4 regions of the Solibacillus sp. FSL H8-0523 genome follow, and region 3 is predicted to be linked to each of the others. Evidence: a T-box and tRNA genes for the amino acid it is inferred to sense, from the RefSeq annotation. Region 3 holds a T-box; the other regions hold tRNA genes.

Evidence for each region. The T-box of region 3 lies ahead of pheS (phenylalanine--tRNA ligase subunit alpha). A T-box ahead of a tRNA ligase gene usually reads a tRNA of that ligase, here a tRNA-Phe.
Region 1: it encodes a tRNA-Phe, which carries the amino acid that the T-box ahead of pheS (phenylalanine--tRNA ligase subunit alpha) is inferred to sense. The anticodon was not compared.
Region 2: it encodes a tRNA-Phe, which carries the amino acid that the T-box ahead of pheS (phenylalanine--tRNA ligase subunit alpha) is inferred to sense. The anticodon was not compared.
Region 4: it encodes a tRNA-Phe, which carries the amino acid that the T-box ahead of pheS (phenylalanine--tRNA ligase subunit alpha) is inferred to sense. The anticodon was not compared.

Annotation. Positions count from the first base shown of each region.
Region 1 is NZ_CP150291.1:3,964,524-3,970,076, reverse strand. It holds rRNA gene rrf (5S ribosomal RNA) at 1-49, shown strand, start outside; tRNA gene NSQ62_RS19975 (tRNA-Tyr) at 93-176, shown strand; tRNA gene NSQ62_RS19970 (tRNA-Trp) at 186-259, shown strand; tRNA gene NSQ62_RS19965 (tRNA-His) at 288-363, shown strand; tRNA gene NSQ62_RS19960 (tRNA-Gln) at 389-463, shown strand; tRNA gene NSQ62_RS19955 (tRNA-Lys) at 479-554, shown strand; tRNA gene NSQ62_RS19950 (tRNA-Gly) at 606-677, shown strand; tRNA gene NSQ62_RS19945 (tRNA-Leu) at 686-774, shown strand; tRNA gene NSQ62_RS19940 (tRNA-Arg) at 782-858, shown strand; tRNA gene NSQ62_RS19935 (tRNA-Pro) at 878-954, shown strand; tRNA gene NSQ62_RS19930 (tRNA-Ala) at 961-1,036, shown strand; tRNA gene NSQ62_RS19925 (tRNA-Met) at 1,057-1,130, shown strand; tRNA gene NSQ62_RS19920 (tRNA-Ser) at 1,141-1,233, shown strand; tRNA gene NSQ62_RS19915 (tRNA-Met) at 1,264-1,338, shown strand; tRNA gene NSQ62_RS19910 (tRNA-Asp) at 1,342-1,417, shown strand; tRNA gene NSQ62_RS19905 (tRNA-Phe) at 1,426-1,501, shown strand; tRNA gene NSQ62_RS19900 (tRNA-Gly) at 1,505-1,578, shown strand; tRNA gene NSQ62_RS19895 (tRNA-Ile) at 1,589-1,665, shown strand; tRNA gene NSQ62_RS19890 (tRNA-Asn) at 1,675-1,750, shown strand; tRNA gene NSQ62_RS19885 (tRNA-Glu) at 1,752-1,823, shown strand; gene NSQ62_RS19880 (GNAT family N-acetyltransferase) at 1,845-2,114, opposite strand; gene NSQ62_RS19875 (PQQ-dependent sugar dehydrogenase) at 2,348-3,409, shown strand; gene NSQ62_RS19870 (MBL fold metallo-hydrolase) at 3,465-4,280, shown strand; gene NSQ62_RS19865 (GNAT family N-acetyltransferase) at 4,408-4,878, shown strand; gene NSQ62_RS19860 (HAD family hydrolase) at 4,879-5,553, shown strand.
Region 2 is NZ_CP150291.1:3,217,461-3,223,013, forward strand. It holds gene NSQ62_RS16100 (MBL fold metallo-hydrolase) at 128-1,111, opposite strand; tRNA gene NSQ62_RS16105 (tRNA-Glu) at 1,836-1,907, opposite strand; tRNA gene NSQ62_RS16110 (tRNA-Ser) at 1,909-1,999, opposite strand; tRNA gene NSQ62_RS16115 (tRNA-Asn) at 2,011-2,086, opposite strand; tRNA gene NSQ62_RS16120 (tRNA-Ile) at 2,098-2,174, opposite strand; tRNA gene NSQ62_RS16125 (tRNA-Gly) at 2,186-2,259, opposite strand; tRNA gene NSQ62_RS16130 (tRNA-Phe) at 2,263-2,338, opposite strand; tRNA gene NSQ62_RS16135 (tRNA-Asp) at 2,344-2,419, opposite strand; tRNA gene NSQ62_RS16140 (tRNA-Met) at 2,423-2,497, opposite strand; tRNA gene NSQ62_RS16145 (tRNA-Ser) at 2,657-2,749, opposite strand; tRNA gene NSQ62_RS16150 (tRNA-Ile) at 2,770-2,846, opposite strand; tRNA gene NSQ62_RS16155 (tRNA-Met) at 2,853-2,926, opposite strand; tRNA gene NSQ62_RS16160 (tRNA-Ala) at 2,949-3,024, opposite strand; tRNA gene NSQ62_RS16165 (tRNA-Pro) at 3,031-3,107, opposite strand; tRNA gene NSQ62_RS16170 (tRNA-Arg) at 3,113-3,189, opposite strand; tRNA gene NSQ62_RS16175 (tRNA-Leu) at 3,208-3,296, opposite strand; tRNA gene NSQ62_RS16180 (tRNA-Gly) at 3,303-3,377, opposite strand; tRNA gene NSQ62_RS16185 (tRNA-Leu) at 3,422-3,506, opposite strand; tRNA gene NSQ62_RS16190 (tRNA-Lys) at 3,525-3,600, opposite strand; tRNA gene NSQ62_RS16195 (tRNA-Thr) at 3,608-3,683, opposite strand; tRNA gene NSQ62_RS16200 (tRNA-Val) at 3,694-3,769, opposite strand; rRNA gene rrf (5S ribosomal RNA) at 3,784-3,899, opposite strand; rRNA gene NSQ62_RS16210 (23S ribosomal RNA) at 3,965-5,553, opposite strand, start outside.
Region 3 is NZ_CP150291.1:3,056,687-3,062,239, reverse strand. It holds gene qoxA (cytochrome aa3 quinol oxidase subunit II) at 1-464, shown strand, start outside; gene qoxB (cytochrome aa3 quinol oxidase subunit I) at 495-2,459, shown strand; gene NSQ62_RS15275 (cytochrome (ubi)quinol oxidase subunit III) at 2,459-3,058, shown strand; gene qoxD (cytochrome aa3 quinol oxidase subunit IV) at 3,062-3,343, shown strand; T-box leader at 3,408-3,646, shown strand; gene pheS (phenylalanine--tRNA ligase subunit alpha) at 3,773-4,810, shown strand; gene pheT (phenylalanine--tRNA ligase subunit beta) at 4,825-5,553, shown strand, end outside.
Region 4 is NZ_CP150291.1:198,966-204,518, reverse strand. It holds gene NSQ62_RS01050 (S-layer homology domain-containing protein) at 1-1,595, opposite strand, end outside; gene NSQ62_RS01045 (S-layer homology domain-containing protein) at 1,815-2,885, shown strand; tRNA gene NSQ62_RS01040 (tRNA-Glu) at 2,994-3,065, opposite strand; tRNA gene NSQ62_RS01035 (tRNA-Asn) at 3,068-3,143, opposite strand; tRNA gene NSQ62_RS01030 (tRNA-Ile) at 3,162-3,238, opposite strand; tRNA gene NSQ62_RS01025 (tRNA-Phe) at 3,245-3,320, opposite strand; tRNA gene NSQ62_RS01020 (tRNA-Asp) at 3,331-3,406, opposite strand; tRNA gene NSQ62_RS01015 (tRNA-Ser) at 3,439-3,531, opposite strand; tRNA gene NSQ62_RS01010 (tRNA-Ala) at 3,551-3,626, opposite strand; tRNA gene NSQ62_RS01005 (tRNA-Pro) at 3,633-3,709, opposite strand; tRNA gene NSQ62_RS01000 (tRNA-Arg) at 3,730-3,806, opposite strand; tRNA gene NSQ62_RS00995 (tRNA-Leu) at 3,837-3,925, opposite strand; tRNA gene NSQ62_RS00990 (tRNA-Gly) at 3,931-4,005, opposite strand; tRNA gene NSQ62_RS00985 (tRNA-Lys) at 4,056-4,131, opposite strand; tRNA gene NSQ62_RS00980 (tRNA-Thr) at 4,139-4,214, opposite strand; tRNA gene NSQ62_RS00975 (tRNA-Val) at 4,225-4,300, opposite strand; rRNA gene rrf (5S ribosomal RNA) at 4,315-4,430, opposite strand; rRNA gene NSQ62_RS00965 (23S ribosomal RNA) at 4,496-5,553, opposite strand, start outside.

The sequences.
Region 1 (5,553 bases), 910 kb from region 3:
CCGATGGTAGTTGGGGGTTTCCCCCTGTGAGAGTAGGACGTCGCTTCGCTTATTTTTTAATGCTCTAAATGCTCTGATAAGTATTTTATGTCGGAGGGGTAGCGAAGTGGCTAAACGCGGCGGACTGTAAATCCGCTCCTTAGGGTTCGGCGGTTCGAATCCGTCCCCCTCCACCATTTATTTATAGGGGCATAGTTTAAAGGTAGAACTACGGTCTCCAAAACCGTCAGTGTGGGTTCAATTCCTACTGCCCCTGCCAATTTCAAATAAATACAATAATTATAATGGCGGTTGTGGCGAAGTGGTTAACGCACCGGATTGTGATTCCGGCATTCGTGGGTTCAATTCCCATCAGTCGCCCCATTTATTTTAATAAATAACTTATTGTTGGGGTATAGCCAAGCGGTAAGGCAACGGATTTTGATTCCGTCATGCCCTGGTTCGAATCCAGGTTCCCCAGCCATTCTCTTTTAATAAAGAGCCATTAGCTCAGTTGGTAGAGCATCTGACTTTTAATCAGAGGGTCGAAGGTTCGAGTCCTTCATGGCTCACCAGTTTTTTATAAAATTACATAACTTGTCAGTATAAAAATATCTTGCATTTTTGCGGAAGTAGTTCAGTGGTAGAACACCACCTTGCCAAGGTGGGGGTCGCGAGTTCGAACCTCGTCTTCCGCTTCAAATATGCCGGGGTGGCGGAACTGGCAGACGCACAGGACTTAAAATCCTGCGGTGAGTGATCACCGTGCCGGTTCGATTCCGGCCCTCGGCACCATTTTTACGCGCTCGTAGCTCAATTGGATAGAGCATCTGACTACGAATCAGAAGGTTGTAGGTTCAAGTCCTGTCGAGCGCACCAATATATGTTTTGACAAATTCGGAATGTAGCTCAGCTTGGTAGAGCACTTGGTTTGGGACCAAGGGGTCGTAGGTTCGAATCCTGTCATTCCGACCATTTTATGGGGCCTTAGCTCAGCTGGGAGAGCGCCTGCCTTGCACGCAGGAGGTCAGCGGTTCGATCCCGCTAGGCTCCACCAATTTTTTCATAACTTTATATGGCTGCCTAGCTCAGCTGGCTAGAGCATTCGGTTCATACCCGAAAGGTCGTGGGTTCGACTCCCTCGGCAGCCATCTTTATTTCGGAGGTATACCCAAGTTCGGCTGAAGGGATCGGTCTTGAAAACCGACAGGCGGGTAACACCGCGCGGGGGTTCGAATCCCTCTACCTCCTCCATTTTAATTTCATAAGTTTTAATAGTATTGTCGCGGGGTGGAGCAGTGGTAGCTCGTCGGGCTCATAACCCGAAGGTCACAGGTTCAAGTCCTGTCCCCGCAACCAAATGGTCCCGTGGTGTAGCGGTTAACATGCCTGCCTGTCACGCAGGAGATCGCCGGTTCGATCCCGGTCGGGACCGCCATTTTTTGTGGGTTTGTAGCTCAGTTGGTAGAGCATTAGATTGAAGCTCTAAGTGTCGGCGGTTCGATTCCGTCCAAACCCACCATTTGCGGGTGTAGTTTAGTGGTAAAACCTCAGCCTTCCAAGCTGATGTTGTCGGTTCGATTCCGATCACCCGCTCCAGTTTTATTTGGGGCCTATAGCTCAGCTGGTTAGAGCGCACGCCTGATAAGCGTGAGGTCGATGGTTCGAGTCCATTTAGGCCCACCATATAATTGTTCCGAAGTAGCTCAGTTGGTAGAGCATCCGGCTGTTAACCGGCAGGTCGCAGGTTCGAGTCCTGCCTTCGGAGCCATGGCCCGTTGGTCAAGCGGTTAAGACACCGCCCTTTCACGGCGGTAACACGAGTTCGATTCTCGTACGGGTCATTCACAGGCGTATAGCAGAGGCTATGCGCTTTTTTCTTTTGCTAAGAATAATTGTCGGTAAAAATGGTAGAACCAAAGTCGCCCATTCGGGGGGTGTCTTTGGTTCTTTTTTGTTAAAGGAGCAAGCTCATATAAATTATTTACAAATTGTCCATCAATCCACAAAGAATCTCTTTTGATGCCTTCTTCTTTAAAGCCCATTTTTCTATAAAGATGAATTGCTTGATGATTGTGTTCGATAACCGTTAATTCTAAGCGATGTAGCTGCTGTTGTTTCGCCCAGTGTATCACATACTCAAATACCGGTGCCTTTTCCGCGACTAAGGCTGTGTACGCCTATTGCAACGGATGTTTTGCCATTAGTTGTTCAGTTTACCGATAAGGATACAACAGTTGAGGATATGAAAAAAGGTGGTTTTTAAGGTCTTTCCCTATGCAACGCGCTTGGTTACATAGGGAAAGGCTTTTTATTGTTATTGATTACATAATTTTCTGTAAAATGAGCACTACAGGAGGTGATTGGGTTGAAGAAGTTGATAGGTAGTATATGCATTGTACTGTTATTAGGTAGCTGTGGAATCGATGATAAGGATACGGGTGAAGAACAGATACAGGAGATGGATGGACGGCAACTAGAAGTCATTGTAGATCATTTACAGGCTCCATGGGCAATTAACAAGCACGAGGACGTTTTTTATATAACAGAGCGTGCAGGAGAGATTGTACGTGTTCAAAATGGGGAATTGTCGCGTCAGGATGTGTTATTTGAGCAACAACTATCTGACGCTGCAGAAGCAGGGCTACTAGGTTTTGTATTAGCACCGAATTTTGCTGATACGAATCAAGCGTTTGCCTATTACACATATAATAAAGATGGTAAGTTGTTGAACCGTGTTGTGTTGTTGCAGCTAGTTGAAGAGGTGTGGCATGAGCGACTGCTGTTAATCGATGAAATTCCGAGTGGGACCTATCATCACGGAGGGCGCTTAAAAATTGGGCCGGATCATAAGCTATATATAACAACGGGAGATGCATCGAATCCAGAGCTGGCGCAAAATAAGGATTCACTTGCTGGAAAGATTTTGCGCGTGAATTTAGATGGCTCCATTCCAGAGGATAATCCATTTAAAAACTCCATGATTTATAGTTATGGGCACAGAAACCCGCAAGGACTGGCTTGGACGCCAGAGGGAGTAATGTACGCAACCGAGCATGGGCAAAGTGCAAATGATGAAGTGAATGAAATAAAGCCAGGTGAAAATTATGGCTGGCCGGATATTGAAGGAGCGGAAAAGCAAGATGGGCTGTTGACACCGTTATTTACATCGGGGAAGGATCATACGTGGGCGCCGTCTGGAGTGGCTTATGATCAAGACATGCTTTATGTGGCAGCACTAAGAGGTACCGCACTATTGGCGTTTGATTTGAAAACAAGTAAAGTACGTGAAGTCGTGAATGATGTAGGCCGAATTCGTGATGTATGGATTGAAGAGGATACGTTGTACTTTATAACGAATAATACAGACGGGCGTGGACAGCAAAGTACAACAGATGATCACCTATATAAATTAATATTGGTGGAATAATTGACGGCTCTCCATTTTAAGGTAATGTCAAATGAGTTATAGAAGGGGCTAATAGATGATAAAAAAATTAATGTATCTTTTTATGCTATTGCCATTAACCGCATGTAGCGGGCAGGCGATGATTGTCTCAGATGATTTTATTGTACATGCCTTTAAAGTAGGTAAGGCGGATAGCTTACTAATTTCCCATCAAGGCGAGTATGTATTGATTGATACAGGGGAAGAAGATGACGGAGAAAAGATTTTGCGCCATTTGCAGTCGAACAATATTAACAAGCTAAAGGCATTAGTTATTACACATTACGATAAGGACCATGTTGGTGGTGCGGATTCTCTTGTAAATGCGTTAGATATTGAACATGTGTATGTGCCGAACTATGAAAGTGATAGTAAACAAACGCGTGAATTTTTACAGGCGATTGATAATAAGCAATTAGTACTTGAAAAAATTACGGGAATAAGTGAGCTTACGGTTGGAGAGGTAAAGGGGGAGATGTATCCAACGATGCAAACGATGGAGGGGGATAATGATCATTCTTTAGTCATTAGTTTACGACACGGGGATACTGGTTTTTTGTTTGCAGGTGATATAGAAGCGCCGCGGATTGCGGAGCTTTTAATGGATACGGCGATTCGCATGCCACACACGTTTTTAAAGGTACCACACCATGGCCGGTTTAATGAGCAAACGACCGCGCTTATTGAAGCGGTGAGGCCTATGTATGCACTCATTACGAGTTCTGATAAAAATCCTGAACATGATGAAACTGTGGCGGCATTAGAAGCAGTAAATGCTCATATTTTTACGACGCGGAAAGGCGATATAGAATTTCATTCAGATGGGGGAGAAATAACGGTACGTGAGGATTGATGGGTGATATAAAGAAAGATAGCTAAAAACGGCGCATAGACGAGTAATGAAATTAAAAAAAGGATAATCTTATTTTGTATTTTAATATATAATATGTTATTTTTATACAAATGAAGGAGGTCCTGAAATGCTTAATATAATTAGAAGGGTGAGCGATTCACAGCAAATATTGGAGGTGATTCATGCAGCGTTTAAACGTTATGAACAAGAGCAAATGCCGTCGAGTGCCTTAGTGGAATCAAAAGTAACAATTGAACAGGAGCTTTTGGATGGTGTGTTGATGTTTGGCGCGGAAAGGGATGCGCAGCTAGTAGGGGTTGTAAAAGTGACATCTAATAAAGATCATGTTTATTTTTCAAGGTTAGCGGTGCTACCTGAATTTCAGAAGCAGGGCATTGCGCGTTTGCTTGTAAAGTTTGTGGAACAGTTCGCCAAAAAAGAGCAAATGCGAACTGTACGCTGTAAGGTTCGTAAATCTGAAGAGGATAATATTCGCCTCTATAAAAATCTTGGATTTCATATTGCAAAAGAGGAATTTACGCCGAGCCCGCTTGGTTTTATGGTGGAGACAGTGACGATGGATAAAGAGGTGAATTAGATGAAAGCGATACTATTTGATTTAGATGGGACGTTATTAAACCGAGATGCGTCGGTAAGCGTTTTTGTGGAAAAGCAATATGAGCGTTTACATAACTATGTGGGGCACATCTCAAAGCAACAATATACCCGACGCTTTACCGAACTCGATCAGCGAGGTTATGTTTGGAAGGACAAGGTATATGCACAACTTGTTCAAGAATTTGCGCTGACAACAATCACGTCTGAGCAGCTATTAGAAGATTATGTGCAGCATTTTAAATATAGCTGTGTAGCATTTCCAAATTTAGTTGAAATGCTAGCAACTTTAAAGCGGGCGGGTTATAAGTTAGGCATGATTACAAATGGTTTTGGTCAATTTCAAATGGACAATATAAGGGCATTACAAATCGAATCGTTTTTTGATGTTATTTTAGTATCGGAGTGGGAGGGGCTGAAAAAGCCGGATGAGCGGATTTTCTTAAAGGCGTTAGAGCAGTTGCAAGTAGCGCCTTGTGCAAGTATTTTTGTTGGGGACCATCCTGAAAACGATGTAAAAGCAGCGAGGTATGTGGGGATGAAAGGTGTTTGGAAAAAGGATGCTGGATGGCATGATGTACTAGCAGATGCGGTGATTGAGGATTTACTCGAACTATTACCCGTACTCGAAACCTTTAAAGAAGGCGCCACTAACTAA
Region 2 (5,553 bases), 160 kb from region 3:
CTTGTTTTGCATTTTTATAAAATATTTTTTATTATATTAGTAAATTAATACGTCACAATGCCCAATTACAAAGGGAATCCGTTCATTCTTACAGTTAAATCCCCTTTAATTGTAGGTTATTTTATAATTATATCAAAACTCTAAATATTACCTGCTTATTTTTTTTAACATTATCTATTCGCTCTAATTTTTCAGCATACTTAACATAACCTATAACCTCTGAAAAAATTAGTGTCGGTATTTGATACATTAATTGTCCATAAATCGCGTTTGCTATTTTTAAAATTGTATCATTCCCCTGCTCTACCTGCTTTACAATCCGTTGCACCTTATAGTCCATTTTCGCTAAATTCGCCTGCGCAACTTCTTCAAAATTATCAAAAATTGCTTCATGTCCAGCAAAAACAGTCGATACATGTAAGTTTAAACATTGTTCAATCGATTTACGTTGCTGCCATACTGTCGGCAATAATGATTTGTTTGCATCAAAATCAATGAGTGCATTTGTCGTTCCTTTTTCAATAATTAAATCCCCTGTAAATAGCCAGTCTGTTTGTTGATCATATAGCGAAATCGAATCCAATGAATGTCCTGGTGTCTCTAAAACGAGTAAATCCCCGATAAAATCCTGCGCTTGAATAGGTTGTACAAATGTTTGAATTCGTAAACCTTCATCATTATATAGTGTTTTATACATTTTTTCTATACGCGTCTTCATGAGATCTTCGCAGCCATAGTATGTATACAATTCCTCAAAAAATTGAATTTTAGTATGCTGATATTGTTCTGTCAATGCTAAACGTTCTATTGCGGAAGGATGGGCAAATACCGGCATTTTCTTTGTCTCTATAATTTTATTAACCATTCCAATATGATCAGTATGATGATGCGTTAAAATAATTTGATCTATATCCGTTAAATCAAATCCATATTCAGCTAGCTTTTTATAAAAAAATGTTTCGTATTCAACTGAATCTATTCCCGCATCAATTAGAGTCAGTCTATTTTGAGACTCATATAAATAACAATTGATATTGGTCATTTGTCCGTATCTCTCTGGGTAAATAATGGGATACACTTTTTTACCTTTATATTCAAATATTGAACTCATTTCTAAATCCTCCATAATCCCATTTACGGTATAATCTTCGGAATAATAAATTACTATCGAACAAAAGTATATCGTTTCTAATTAAATATGAAAAGGAGTTCTACTATAAACGCGTTAGCTTCTAAATTTCAGTAGCTTGTAACCCCTCATCATGCACTTCAAACAAAGGATTTATCTTCGTTGCACTATTTTATCAAACTTAGAAATACCAGAAGTTTATTATTTCCACTGGAAACAGGCTAGTACTATAGAAACCGTAGAAGGTCCAGCGCAATTATTTAGAAACTCTAGCATTTAAAGCTGAGGTAGCTAATCAATCTGAACTATATATACAAAAAACTTTACCGCTCTTAGCCAATCCCGTCAAAGCCCTTTACAGATTAGAAAGAGTTGCTACAGTTCGGATTTACCCAACCGGTACATACCAATTTCGAACAGAATTTTATGACTGGTTTTCAAGCTGAACTATTCATTAAAACACCATCAATACTTGAATCCGACAAGATTACCATAGCAAATTGCCAACTTCCTATTCGTCAGTTAGAAGAAATTAATCATGTATACTAAGTAACAATTTAAAGCCTCTCGCAAAAAAATTACTTTAACGCTTGCCTCCAAAAAAGCGAGCGCCTTCACTTTTACACAAGACATTAATGAACCTCTATAACACAAAAAAACGCTAAGCACTTGAATAAATGCTTAGCGTTTTCTATCTGCCTATGTATGACCCGTACGGGATTCGAACCCGTGTTACCGCCGTGAAAGGGCGGTGTCTTAACCACTTGACCAACGGGCCGTGGCGGAGAATGAGGGATTTGAACCCTCGCGCCGGTTACCCGACCTACACCCTTAGCAGGGGCGCCTCTTCAGCCTCTTGAGTAATTCCCCTAATAAAAAAATGGCTCCGAAGGCAGGACTCGAACCTGCGACCTGCCGGTTAACAGCCGGATGCTCTACCAACTGAGCTACTTCGGAACAGTCTTATATGGTGGGCCTAAATGGACTCGAACCATCGACCTCACGCTTATCAGGCGTGCGCTCTAACCAGCTGAGCTATAGGCCCTTTTTAAAAACTGGAGCGGGTGATCGGAATCGAACCGACAACATCAGCTTGGAAGGCTGAGGTTTTACCACTAAACTACACCCGCAAATGGTGGGTTTGGACGGAATCGAACCGCCGACACTTAGAGCTTCAATCTAATGCTCTACCAACTGAGCTACAAACCCACAAATGGCGGTCCCGACCGGGATCGAACCGGCGATCTCCTGCGTGACAGGCAGGCATGTTAACCGCTACACCACGGGACCATTTGGTTGCGGGGATAGGACTTGAACCTATGACCTTCGGGTTATGAGCCCGACGAGCTACCACTGCTCCACCCCGCGACAATATTATTAAGTTTATTATCGCCTGTTCTGAGTTCTACTTAGTTGACATCAACTTCGTTCCTCAGTTGCTGCTAATCGCTATCTTCGTTTAGCGATTTGCTCCACCCCGCGACAATACTATTTAACTTTTTTCGAGCTGTTCTCACCTGTAAATTATGGAGGAGGTAGAGGGATTCGAACCCCCGCGCGGTGTTACCCGCCTGTCGGTTTTCAAGACCGATCCCTTCAGCCAAACTTGGGTATACCTCCATGTTAATTATATGATTTACTGGTGGACCTTACAGGACTCGAACCTGTGACCGGACGGTTATGAGCCGTCTGCTCTAACCAACTGAGCTAAAGGTCCTTAAGATGGCTACCGAGGGAGTCGAACCCACGACCTTTCGGGTATGAACCGAATGCTCTAGCCAGCTGAGCTAGGTAGCCAGGATCTTTATTGGTTAATTTATGGTGGAGCCTAGCGGGATCGAACCGCTGACCTCCTGCGTGCAAGGCAGGCGCTCTCCCAGCTGAGCTAAGGCCCCATATAGTGGTCGGAATGACAGGATTCGAACCTACGACCCCTTGGTCCCAAACCAAGTGCTCTACCAAGCTGAGCTACATTCCGGAAAATGGTGCGCTCGACAGGACTTGAACCTACAACCTTCTGATTCGTAGTCAGATGCTCTATCCAATTGAGCTACGAGCGCAATTATTTATTTGAAAGATGGTGCCGAGGGCCGGAATCGAACCGGCACGGTGATCACTCACCGCAGGATTTTAAGTCCTGTGCGTCTGCCAGTTCCGCCACCCCGGCATTTTTTGGAGCGGAAGACGAGGTTCGAACTCGCGACCCCCACCTTGGCAAGGTGGTGTTCTACCACTGAACTACTTCCGCAAAATGCATAAGCTATTTTTATCTGACAGTATATGAAATTAAAATGGTGCGGGTGAAGGGAGTCGAACCCCCACGCCTTGCGGCGCTAGATCCTAAGTCTAGTGCGTCTGCCAATTCCGCCACACCCGCAGCAGACAAATATAAAACTGGTGAGCCATGAAGGACTCGAACCTTCGACCCTCTGATTAAAAGTCAGATGCTCTACCAACTGAGCTAATGGCTCTCTAAAGTGGTGCCGGCGAAAGGAGTCGAACCCTCGACCTACTGATTACAAGTCAGTTGCTCTACCAACTGAGCTACACCGGCATTTTAGAAATGGTGGAGGATGACGGGCTCGAACCGCCGACCCCCTGCTTGTAAGGCAGGTGCTCTCCCAGCTGAGCTAATCCTCCTGGGTATTAAATAAGCGAAGCGACGTCCTACTCTCACAGGGGGAAACCCCCAACTACCATCGGCGCTAAAGAGCTTAACTTCTGTGTTCGGTATGGGAACAGGTGTGACCTCTTTGCCATCGCCACTTCACTTATTAAGTTGAAAGAATTTATTCTTTCAAAACTGGATAAACGTTTCATTGATGTTCATAAATTGTGGTTAAGTCCTCGACCGATTAGTATTCGTCAGCTCCACACATCACTGCGCTTCCACCTCGAACCTATCTACCTGATCGTCTTTCAGGGGTCTTACTTACTTGCGTAATGGGAAATCTCATCTTGAGGGGGGCTTCATGCTTAGATGCTTTCAGCACTTATCCCGTCCACACATAGCTACCCAGCGATGCTCTTGGCAGAACAACTGGTACACCAGCGGTGTGTCCATCCCGGTCCTCTCGTACTAAGGACAGCTCCTCTCAAATTTCCTACGCCCACGACGGATAGGGACCGAACTGTCTCACGACGTTCTGAACCCAGCTCGCGTACCGCTTTAATGGGCGAACAGCCCAACCCTTGGGACCGACTACAGCCCCAGGATGCGATGAGCCGACATCGAGGTGCCAAACCTCCCCGTCGATGTGGACTCTTGGGGGAGATAAGCCTGTTATCCCCGGGGTAGCTTTTATCCGTTGAGCGATGGCCCTTCCATGCGGAACCACCGGATCACTAAGCCCGTCTTTCGACCCTGCTCGACTTGTAGGTCTCGCAGTCAAGCTCCCTTATGCCTTTACACTCTACGAATGATTTCCAACCATTCTGAGGGAACCTTTGGGCGCCTCCGTTACTCTTTAGGAGGCGACCGCCCCAGTCAAACTGTCCGCCTGACACTGTCTCCTACCCCGCTAAGGGGCATGGGTTAGAAGTTCAATACAACCAGGGTAGTATCCCACTGACGCCTCCTCCGAAGCTGGCGCTCCGGGATCTCTGGCTCCTACCTATCCTGTACAAGTTGTACCAAAATTCAATATCAGGCTACAGTAAAGCTCCACGGGGTCTTTCCGTCCTGTCGCGGGTAACCTGCATCTTCACAGGTACTATAATTTCACCGAGTCTCTCGTTGAGACAGTGCCCAGATCGTTACGCCTTTCGTGCGGGTCGGAACTTACCCGACAAGGAATTTCGCTACCTTAGGACCGTTATAGTTACGGCCGCCGTTTACTGGGGCTTCAATTCGCAGCTTCGCTTGCGCTAACCACTCCTCTTAACCTTCCAGCACCGGGCAGGCGTCAGCCCCTATACGTCACCTTACGGTTTTGCAGAGACCTGTGTTTTTGCTAAACAGTCGCCTGGGCCTATTCACTGCGGCTCTCTCACGCTTGCACGCTAACAGAGCACCCCTTCTCCCGAAGTTACGGGGTCATTTTGCCGAGTTCCTTAACGAGAGTTCTCTCGCACACCTTAGGATTCTCTCCTCGACTACCTGTGTCGGTTTGCGGTACGGGCACCTCTCACCTCGATAGAGGCTTTTCTTGGCAGTGTGAAATCAGGAACTTCGTCCATACGGACTCGTCATCACAGCTCAATGTTAAAGTATGCGGATTTGCCTACATACACACCTTACTGCTTGAACACGCGCAACCAACGGCGTGCTTACCCTATCCTACTGCGTCCCCCCATTTCTCAAACGGTGAGGAGGTGGTACAGGAATATCAACCTGTTGTCCATCGCCTACGCCTATCGGCCTCGGCTTAGGTCCCGACTAACCCTGAGCGGACGAGCCTTCCTCAGGAAACCTTAGTCATACG
Region 3 (5,553 bases):
TCAGCTATCCAGAACAAGGTATTGAAACAGTAAACTATGTTAACTTCCCAGCTGATCGACCAGTTGAATTCAAATTATATTCTTTCGGTCCGATTTCAAGTTTCTGGATTCCACAATTAGGTGGTCAGAAATACGCGATGGCAGACATGGTAACAACTTTACACTTAGCTGCTGACAACCCAGGCGAGTTCTGGGGACGTAACGCGAACTTCTCAGGTCGTGGTACAGCAGAAAACTTATTTGATGTACAAGCAATGACAAATGCTGAATTTGACGAGTGGGTAGCAGAAGTTCATGCAAATGCTGAACCTATCACTGAAGAAAAATTCACAGAATTACTTGAGCCAGGTCACCTTGGTAAATCAACTTACACTGGAACTCACTTAGAGTTCTCACCAGCTCCTCATCACGATCATGATGATGAAGAAGCAACTGAAGAAGAAGGACATTCTTCTCACGAATAATCAAGTATCAAACTTGAAAGGAGTACTACAATGAGCGAATTTTTTGCACAGTTTGCGGTTCCACACCCAAGCACATTAATTTATATCGCAATGGCTTCTATCATCCTTGGTAGTATTGCTCTAGTAGCAGTCGTTACGTACTTTAAATTATGGGGCTATTTATGGCGTGAGTGGATCACAACTGTAGACCATAAAAAAATCGGTATCATGTACCTTGTTACAGCGTTATTAATGCTGTTCCGTGGTGGTGTCGATGCAGTAATGATGCGTTTGCAGCTTGCTGTTCCTGAAAATACTTTCTTAGATGCACAGCACTATAATGAAGTATTCACAACACACGGGATTGTAATGATCCTGTTCATGGCAATGCCATTTATCACATTCTTCTTTAACTTCTTAGTACCATTACAAATCGGGGCACGTGACGTAGCGTTCCCACGTTTAAACAACTTAGCGTTCTGGTTATTCTTCATGGGTATGGGATTATTCAACATCTCATTCATCGTGGGTGGTTCTCCAGATGCAGGATGGACTTCTTACTTCCCATTAGCGGGTAATGAATTCTCTCCACATGTTGGTACAAACTATTACATGTTATCACTGCAAATTGCAGGTCTTGGTACATTAATGACTGGTATTAACTTCATTACAACAATTATGAAAATGCGTGCCCCAGGTATGACATTATTCAAAATGCCAATGTTCACTTGGTCAGCACTTATTGCAAACTTAATTATCGTATTCGCGTTCCCAGTATTAACAGTAGCATTAGCTATGGGTACGATGGATCGTCTATTCGATACAAACTTCTTTACTACTGGTAACGGTGGTATGGACATGCTTTGGGCCAACCTATTCTGGGTTTGGGGTCACCCAGAGGTTTATATCTTAATCTTACCGGCATTCGGTATTTACTCTGAGATTATCTCAACATTTGCTCGTCGTAACTTATATGGTTACACGTCAATGGTTTGGTCAATGGTTGTAATTTCAATCTTCGCGTTCGCTGTATGGACTCACCATTTCTTCACAATGGGTCAAGGTGCATTCACGAACTCAATCTTCTCGATTACAACAATGGCAATCGCAATCCCAACCGGGGTTAAGATTTTCAACTGGCTATTCACGCTCTACAAAGGGAAAATTGTGATGACAACACCAATGTTATACACAATGCACTTCATTCCTTTATTCACACTTGGTGGTGTAACAGGGGTTATGCTTGCGATGTCAGCAGCTGACTACCAATACCACAACACAATGTTCTTAGTAGCCCACTTCCATAACGTAATCATCCCTGGTGTTGTTTACGCGATGTTAGCAGGTTTAACGTTCTACTGGCCAAAAATGTTTGGCTTCATGCTTAACGAAAAAATCGGTAAAGCAACTGTTTGGGTAATGTCTACTGGTTTCGTACTATCATTCATCCCAATGTACATTACAGGTCTTGATGGCCAAGCTCGTCGTATGTACACATTCTCAGAATCTACAGGATTCTCAACTTTAAACATGGTAGCGTTCATCGGTGCCGGTATCATGACAATTTCATTCTTAATGTTAGTTTGGAACATCTGGTACAGCTTTAAAAACTCTTCACGCGATATTTCAAGCGACCCTTGGGATGCACGTGGTCTTGAATGGGCGACTCATACGCCAATTCCGCACTACAACTTTGCAATTACTCCAGACGTATCTGATGCAACTTCAGAAGCATTCTGGGATTCTAAAAAACATGGTGTTAACCTGTTTAAAGGTAAAATTGAAGAAATTCATATGCCTAATAACTCAGGTCAACCGTTCATTATGTCTGTATTCTTCTTCATCTTATCGTTCGCAATGGTATTCAGTATGTGGTACTTAGCAATCTTCGGTTTAATCGGAGTTCTTGCTTGTATGGCATACCGTTCAATGGAAGACGATCATGGTTACCATATCCATGTGAAAGAAATTGAAGAAGACGAGAAAAATCACGCTAAAAAAGGAGGTGCGAAATAATGGGTAAGGTTAACAACAATGTTCCATTAGAGTACTCTACTGAGGAAAACAACCTGAAAATCTTTGGTTTCTGGGTATTCCTAGGTGCGGAAATTATGTTATTCGGTACATTATTCGCATCATACTTCACATTAGTTGACCGCACAGGTGCGGGCCCAACTGGTGCGGAAATTTTCGAAATTACACCAGTGTTAATCGAAACATTCGTTCTTTTAACATCAAGTTTTACAATTGGTTTAGCGATTCATGCAATGCGTCTAGGTAGTAAAAAAGGTACAATTTCATTTATGGCAATTACACTTGCTTTAGGTCTTGTATTCTTAGGCGTTGAGATTTATGAATTCGTACACTATGTACACATCGGTGCAGGTTTAACAGTTAGTGCCTTCACTTCAATATTATTAACAACGTTAGGAACACACGGACTACACGTAACAATGGGCTTCTTCTGGGGTTCATTCCTGATTTATCAAATTGCGAAACGTGGTCTAAACTCAGTAACAGCGGGTAAAACATTCGTCTTCTCACTTTACTGGCACTTCCTAGATGTTGTATGGATCTTCATCTTCAGTTTCATTTACCTGAAAGGAATGATGTAATCTATGGCTAAGTTCTTTCCAATGGGCCAAATTATGGGCTTTGTGTCTTCACTAGTTTTAACTGTAATCGCGCTACTTGTATACTATACGGACATGTCATTCACAACAGGAATGATCGTACTTTTAGTAACAGCTTTCTTACAAGCAACATTACAGTTCGCCATCTTCATGCATGCTGGTGAAACAGAAGATCGTTGGTCGATTTACTCAAACATCGTTTACGGTTTAGGTTTAGTAGTTGTTACAATTCTTGGTACACTTTTAATCCTTCTTTGGGATATGTAATCAAACTTACTTCAACTAGTTGAAAAATTGTCGAAAATCAAGTAGACTAGTTGAAGAATAATTACTAAATGCTTTGACCGGGAAGAGTAATTGTACAAGTTTTGTTTTTAGGAAATGCATGCCACTGACTGAAAGTATGCTAACAAAACGTATAATGAAGTTCACCCCGCGAGCAGCGTCCGGGAGCCGTTTTGGTGAAAGGAACGCCGGCTAGAGATAGTCGTTAGCTCAAATGAAGTGATTGTAGAATGCATATTCTGCAATAACTAGGGTGGTACCGCGAAACTCGTCCTCGTCCCTTTTTTAGGGGGCGAGGTTTTTTTGTTTTCAAAAATGGAATAATTGTGATTAATTGTGCCTGATTGTTAGAAAACAACGGGTAGCAATAATAACATTATGTCCAAATCTTTATGTAGGAGGAATTTATCAATGGAACAACAATTAAAGCAATTAGAACAAGAAGCTTTAGCGAAAATTGCAGAAGCTGCTGACTTAAAAGCATTAAACGACGTTCGTGTTGCGTACTTAGGTAAAAAAGGACCAATCACGGATCTTTTAAAAGGAATGGGTAAGCTTTCTGCTGAAGAACGCCCAAAAATGGGGGCACTTGTGAATACAGTGCGCGAAAACGTAACAGCCGAGCTTGAAAAGAAGGTTGCCGTTTTAGAAGAGGCTGCTATTCTTAAACAACTCGAAGGCGAGTCAATCGATGTAACATTACCAGGCGCAAAAGTACGCGTAGGAAATCGTCACTTATTAACACGCGTTATCGAAGAAATCGAAGACTTATTCTTAGGAATGGGCTACGAAATCGTAGAAGGCCCAGAAGTAGAAAAAGACTATTACAACTTCGAAGCAATGAATTTACCAAAAGGTCACCCAGCACGTGACATGCAGGATTCATTCTATATTTCTGAAGAAACATTATTACGTACACATACATCACCAGTACAAGCACGTACAATGGAGGCGAAAAAAGGCGAGCCAATTCGCGTAATTTGCCCAGGTAAAGTATTCCGTCGTGATACAGATGATGCAACGCACTCTCACCAATTTATGCAAATCGAAGGATTAGTCATTGGCGAAAACATTCGCATGTCTGACCTTAAAGGTACACTTGATGCATTGGCGAAGAAAATGTTTGGTGCTGAGCGTGAAATCCGCTTACGTCCATCATTCTTCCCATTCACAGAGCCATCTGTAGAAGTAGACGTTTCTTGTCACAAGTGTTCAGGTAAAGGCTGTAATGTATGTAAGCAAACAGGTTGGATTGAAATTTTAGGCGCAGGTATGGTTCATCCGAACGTACTTGAAATGGCTGGTTACGATTCAACTAAGCTATCAGGCTTCGCGTTTGGTATCGGTGCAGAACGTATCGCAATGTTAAAATACGGTGTGGATGATATTCGTCATTTCTATACAAATGACACTCGCTTCTTATCACAATTCCACCAGGCAGAAATGTAAGGGGGACAAAATAAATGTTAGTTTCATTAAAATGGTTAAGCCAATATGTTGATATTTCATCGTTAGAAGCAAACGCGCTAGCTGAAAAAATTACGCGCGCAGGTATCGAGGTTGATGCTGTAATCGACCGCACATCAGGCATGACAAATGTTGTGGTTGGTCACGTTGTCTCAAAAGAAAAGCATCCAGAAGCAGATAAATTAAATGTATGCCAAGTTGACGTTGGTGAAGAAGAGTTACAACAAATCGTATGTGGCGCACCAAACGTGGATGCAGGTCAAAAAGTAATCGTTGCACGTCCAGGCGCAAAATTACCAGGCGGCATTAAAATCAAAAAAGCAAAATTACGTGGTCAAGAATCAAACGGTATGATCTGTTCTTTACAAGAGTTAGGTATCGAAGGTCGTCTTGTACCAAAAGCATATGCTGAGGGCATTTACGTGTTACCAGCAGATACGACTCCTGGTGCAGATGCATTAGAAGTTTTAGGCTTACGCGACACAGTTCTAGAGCTTGGTTTAACACCAAACCGTTCTGACGCAATGAGCATGCTAGGTGTTGCCTATGAAGTAGCAGCGATTTTAGAGCAAGAAGTAAAGCTTCCTGAAATTAGCTATACAACGTCAACACAAAAAGCAGCAGACGTTCTAAAATTATCTGTAGAAGATAAAGAAGCGAACCCAATGTACGCAGCAAAAGTTGTGAAAAACATTGAAGTAAAAGAGTCACCATTATGGTTACAA
Region 4 (5,553 bases), 1.3 Mb from region 3:
TTTGTGAGTTCTAAGGTTTCTTTAGTAACTTTTAAATCCCTAATTTTCTCTTCTGAAGCAGAAATTTTTACTGAATCAGTAGAAGCTTCAGCTTTTAATTCCTCTAATTTCTTTTGTTCTTCTATAATTTCATCATTTTTTTCCTTTAACGCTTTTTGATTAGCCGCTAATTTTGTTTCTTCAGTTGTAAGATTGCCTTTTTTCGTAGCAATTGTTTCATTTGGATGCTTATCGCCACTAACAATCCTTGTTGCAAGCTCACTCATCTCATTCAACGCTATTTTCACATTATTGATAGCATTTTTATGACCATCTTCTAACGCCTCAATATAAACCGTTTTTTCACCGCTTGCTATTTTGTATTTCACGGCATCCGTACCGACCATCGAAATTGCTTCAACGGGTTCGTTGATTAATAGCTTTAATTCAAATGTTGGAGTTGCCGATGTTTCATTTTGAATCACTAACTCATATAAATAATGCCCCATGCTTGTGTTTACAAAGTATAGGCTCTCTTTCTCAACAATAGCAGAATCGGTATCTGACATTTGCTTCACATATACCATTTTACCTGGCTCTGAAGTAATTTTAATCTCTACATTATTCATTTTTATATTGTCAATTATTGTATCTTTATCCAATTTTAATGTATCGTTATTAATTCTCTTTATTTTTCCATCCGCATCGACAAAATAAATAAAGTTATCAGAAACCGCCTTATTATCTGCTGTTGCTAAATGATCGTATGAAGGGTCTTTTGTTTCTTGAGCTCCTACTGTAATACGGTGATCACCTATATTATTTGTTAAAAAGTAGCGATAATTCACGTCTTTATTGTTACGGTCTGTACTATCATTTGCCGCTACGTCAAGGTTGTACCAATAATTATTTTCAATTTTCACTATATTCCAAGAACGATAAACACCGTTTTTCATGCCGTATACGTAATGAACATCCAAATTGGCTTTCTTTAAAAGCATATATGTATACATCGCATAAGCATGGGATGAACCTGTATTTTTCAGTGCTAAATATGTTGGACTATGCTCACTTTCTGTAATAAATGAATTACTTACAATATAATCATGTACCTTCTTTACTTTTTTTAACGGTGTATTATCCGCCGTTTCAAACGTCAATTTTCCTAACGTAGCTATCACATCTGTGCTTGTCCCGTAATAACTCATCGTAAACTCAAGCTTTACTTCTGACTCGCCATCTTTAACGGTTTCTGTCGCTTTAACCTTCGCATTTTTAAACATGCCATAAAGCATCGTGTTATCACCAATCGCTAAATTGGCCTTCATATCCTTAAATATTTTTTCAACCTCAGCTTGTGCTTCCGCTGCTGAAACCTTTGTTAATTTTGCGTCAAATGTTGTTTTGTACGCACTCATTCCAGTAACAATGACATTTTTTAAAGTATTATTTAAATCGGCCTCTTTAACCGCCTCAACATCTACAGCATCCCCACCAACAAATTCATTATTTACTTCAAAACTAAGCGTTACGTCTGCCGCGAATGCACTGTCTGCTACTACGACACTTGCTGGTACAGCCACTAAAGCTGCTAATATTTTTTTCGATTGGTTCATGTGTAACACATCTCCTTCTCGCTTCTAGTTATCTACAAAATCACATTACTAATATTATCGGCATATATCCCATATTTTAGAATAAAATTGCGCAATGTATTATGAAAAAGTCCAGTTCCTAAAAAAGAATTAGACCAACTTTCTAACACTTTCGCCATTTGCACGAAAAGTGTACACATGCTACAGTCAAATATAACCAGAAAACTAGGAGGTTTAATTATGAAACGATATGTTACCGTAATCCTATGTGCCATTTTTTTGCTGAGTGGTCTGCTCTTACCTCTACAAAAAGCCGAAGCAAAGCGCATTTTCAGTGATGTTTCAACCACGCATTTTGCCTATGATGCAATTAAATGGGCCTATGATTTTAATATTGTGAATGGCTACGAAGATGGCACCTTCCGCCCAAATCAGGCTGTTACCGAGCAGCAATTTGCGCAATTACTAGTGAAATATTTTGATTTAGATCCTGTCACTGACGAACTATTAAAGTACTCTAATAAGGAAATAGCATCGGATGCCAATTACAATACACTCGCCGCTTATCAAGTACCACTGAATGGCTATTTTGATAATAAAATTCGTGATCATGCCGTTAAGCGTGGCACGGTGGCTCATGCACTTGCATACATATTAAATGGGGATGTAAGCTTAGACAAATCGATTCGTTTCTTAATCGATCACCATATTTCATCAGGGCAAAACCCGAAATACGAAAACACAAATATCCAACGTTTCTTCGGTACAACGAATAATTTAACACGCGCGCAGCTTGTTGCCTTCTTCTATAAGCTACAAGCAAAAAGCTTTTTCTACATCTCACCAAATGCTGAAAACAGCTTTGAAAATATCGAAGCATTTACACTTAATAAACGCGCAAATCTAGCACGTAACACACTCGACAAATCGCTACGTAAAGGCTCGAACTGGTCATCAGAAGCCAACACAAAGCCTTCAAAAACCTGGAATGGTGAATACACGTACTTTTACACATATGGTAAGGGCGACTTAGACGTACTTGGCCGGATCCTCACAATTACCAACAGTTCAAAAACAGGCTTTGACGTCACATACTATACGTATGATGGCTGGAGCTCCGGTACAGTAGAAGGTACAGCAACGGCTACCTCTGACACAAAAGCGCGCATGAACAAAACGAGCGCCGGTGAACGCTGCGTTATCGAATTTGAAAAGGTCGGCATCCGTTCTATTAAAACAACCGAGTTTTACTGCGAAGCTGGGCGCGATAAAGGCACGAATTTTAACGGCACATTATCACTAGAAAAATAAAAAGGTTAGCGCTCGTATATGGGCGCTAACCTTTTCGCTTCTATTTCCCTTAAATTAAAACAACAAAAAAACACACCGCAAATGCGATGTGCTTTCTTCTCAAGTGTATGACCCGTACGGGATTCGAACCCGTGTTACCGCCGTGAAAGGGCGGTGTCTTAACCACTTGACCAACGGGCCAATGGCTCCGAAGGCAGGACTCGAACCTGCGACCTGCCGGTTAACAGCCGGATGCTCTACCAACTGAGCTACTTCGGAACAATACAATAAATACTATGGTGGGCCTAAATGGACTCGAACCATCGACCTCACGCTTATCAGGCGTGCGCTCTAACCAGCTGAGCTATAGGCCCATAATATGGTGGGTTTGGACGGAATCGAACCGCCGACACTTAGAGCTTCAATCTAATGCTCTACCAACTGAGCTACAAACCCACAAAAAAAATGGCGGTCCCGACCGGGATCGAACCGGCGATCTCCTGCGTGACAGGCAGGCATGTTAACCGCTACACCACGGGACCAACATATTATGTATTGCTTATTGAATTAAAAATGGAGGAGGTAGAGGGATTCGAACCCCCGCGCGGTGTTACCCGCCTGTCGGTTTTCAAGACCGATCCCTTCAGCCGAACTTGGGTATACCTCCAAAAGGAAAACAAAATATATGGTGGAGCCTAGCGGGATCGAACCGCTGACCTCCTGCGTGCAAGGCAGGCGCTCTCCCAGCTGAGCTAAGGCCCCATAAAATGGTCGGAATGACAGGATTCGAACCTACGACCCCTTGGTCCCAAACCAAGTGCTCTACCAAGCTGAGCTACATTCCGAATTTGTCATAAATATATAATGGTGCGCTCGACAGGACTTGAACCTACAACCTTCTGATTCGTAGTCAGATGCTCTATCCAATTGAGCTACGAGCGCTATAATTTTTTTGTTTTAAATAACTAAAAATGGTGCCGAGGGCCGGAATCGAACCGGCACGGTGATCACTCACCGCAGGATTTTAAGTCCTGTGCGTCTGCCAGTTCCGCCACCCCGGCATTTTTGGAGCGGAAGACGAGGTTCGAACTCGCGACCCCCACCTTGGCAAGGTGGTGTTCTACCACTGAACTACTTCCGCAAAAATGCATAGATATTTTTATTCTGACAAGTTATGAAATTAAAAAAAACTGGTGAGCCATGAAGGACTCGAACCTTCGACCCTCTGATTAAAAGTCAGATGCTCTACCAACTGAGCTAATGGCTCTCTAAAGTGGTGCCGGCGAAAGGAGTCGAACCCTCGACCTACTGATTACAAGTCAGTTGCTCTACCAACTGAGCTACACCGGCAATTTAGAAATGGTGGAGGATGACGGGCTCGAACCGCCGACCCCCTGCTTGTAAGGCAGGTGCTCTCCCAGCTGAGCTAATCCTCCTGGGTATAAAATAAGCGAAGCGACGTCCTACTCTCACAGGGGGAAACCCCCAACTACCATCGGCGCTAAAGAGCTTAACTTCTGTGTTCGGTATGGGAACAGGTGTGACCTCTTTGCCATCGTCACTTCACTTATTAAGTTGAAAGAATTTATTCTTTCAAAACTGGATAAACGTTTCATTGATGTTCATAAATTGTGGTTAAGTCCTCGACCGATTAGTATTCGTCAGCTCCACACATCACTGCGCTTCCACCTCGAACCTATCTACCTGATCGTCTTTCAGGGGTCTTACTTACTTGCGTAATGGGAAATCTCATCTTGAGGGGGGCTTCATGCTTAGATGCTTTCAGCACTTATCCCGTCCACACATAGCTACCCAGCGATGCTCTTGGCAGAACAACTGGTACACCAGCGGTGTGTCCATCCCGGTCCTCTCGTACTAAGGACAGCTCCTCTCAAATTTCCTACGCCCACGACGGATAGGGACCGAACTGTCTCACGACGTTCTGAACCCAGCTCGCGTACCGCTTTAATGGGCGAACAGCCCAACCCTTGGGACCGACTACAGCCCCAGGATGCGATGAGCCGACATCGAGGTGCCAAACCTCCCCGTCGATGTGGACTCTTGGGGGAGATAAGCCTGTTATCCCCGGGGTAGCTTTTATCCGTTGAGCGATGGCCCTTCCATGCGGAACCACCGGATCACTAAGCCCGTCTTTCGACCCTGCTCGACTTGTAGGTCTCGCAGTCAAGCTCCCTTATGCCTTTACACTCTACGAATGATTTCCAACCATTCTGAGGGAACCTTTGGGCGCCTCCGTTACTCTTTAGGAGGCGACCGCCCCAGTCAAACTGTCCGCCTGACACTGTCTCCTACCCCGCTAAGGGGCATGGGTTAGAAGTTCAATACAACCAGGGTAGTATCCCACTGACGCCTCCTCCGAAGCTGGCGCTCCGGGATCTCTGGCTCCTACCTATCCTGTACAAGTTGTACCAAAATTCAATATCAGGCTACAGTAAAGCTCCACGGGGTCTTTCCGTCCTGTCGCGGGTAACCTGCATCTTCACAGGTACTATAATTTCACCGAGTCTCTCGTTGAGACAGTGCCCAGATCGTTACGCCTTTCGTGCGGGTCGGAACTTACCCGACAAGGAATTTCGCTACCTTAGGACCGTTATAGTTACGGCCGCCGTTTACTGGGGCTTCAATTCGCAGCTTCGCTTGCGCTAACCACTCCTCTTAACCTTCCAGC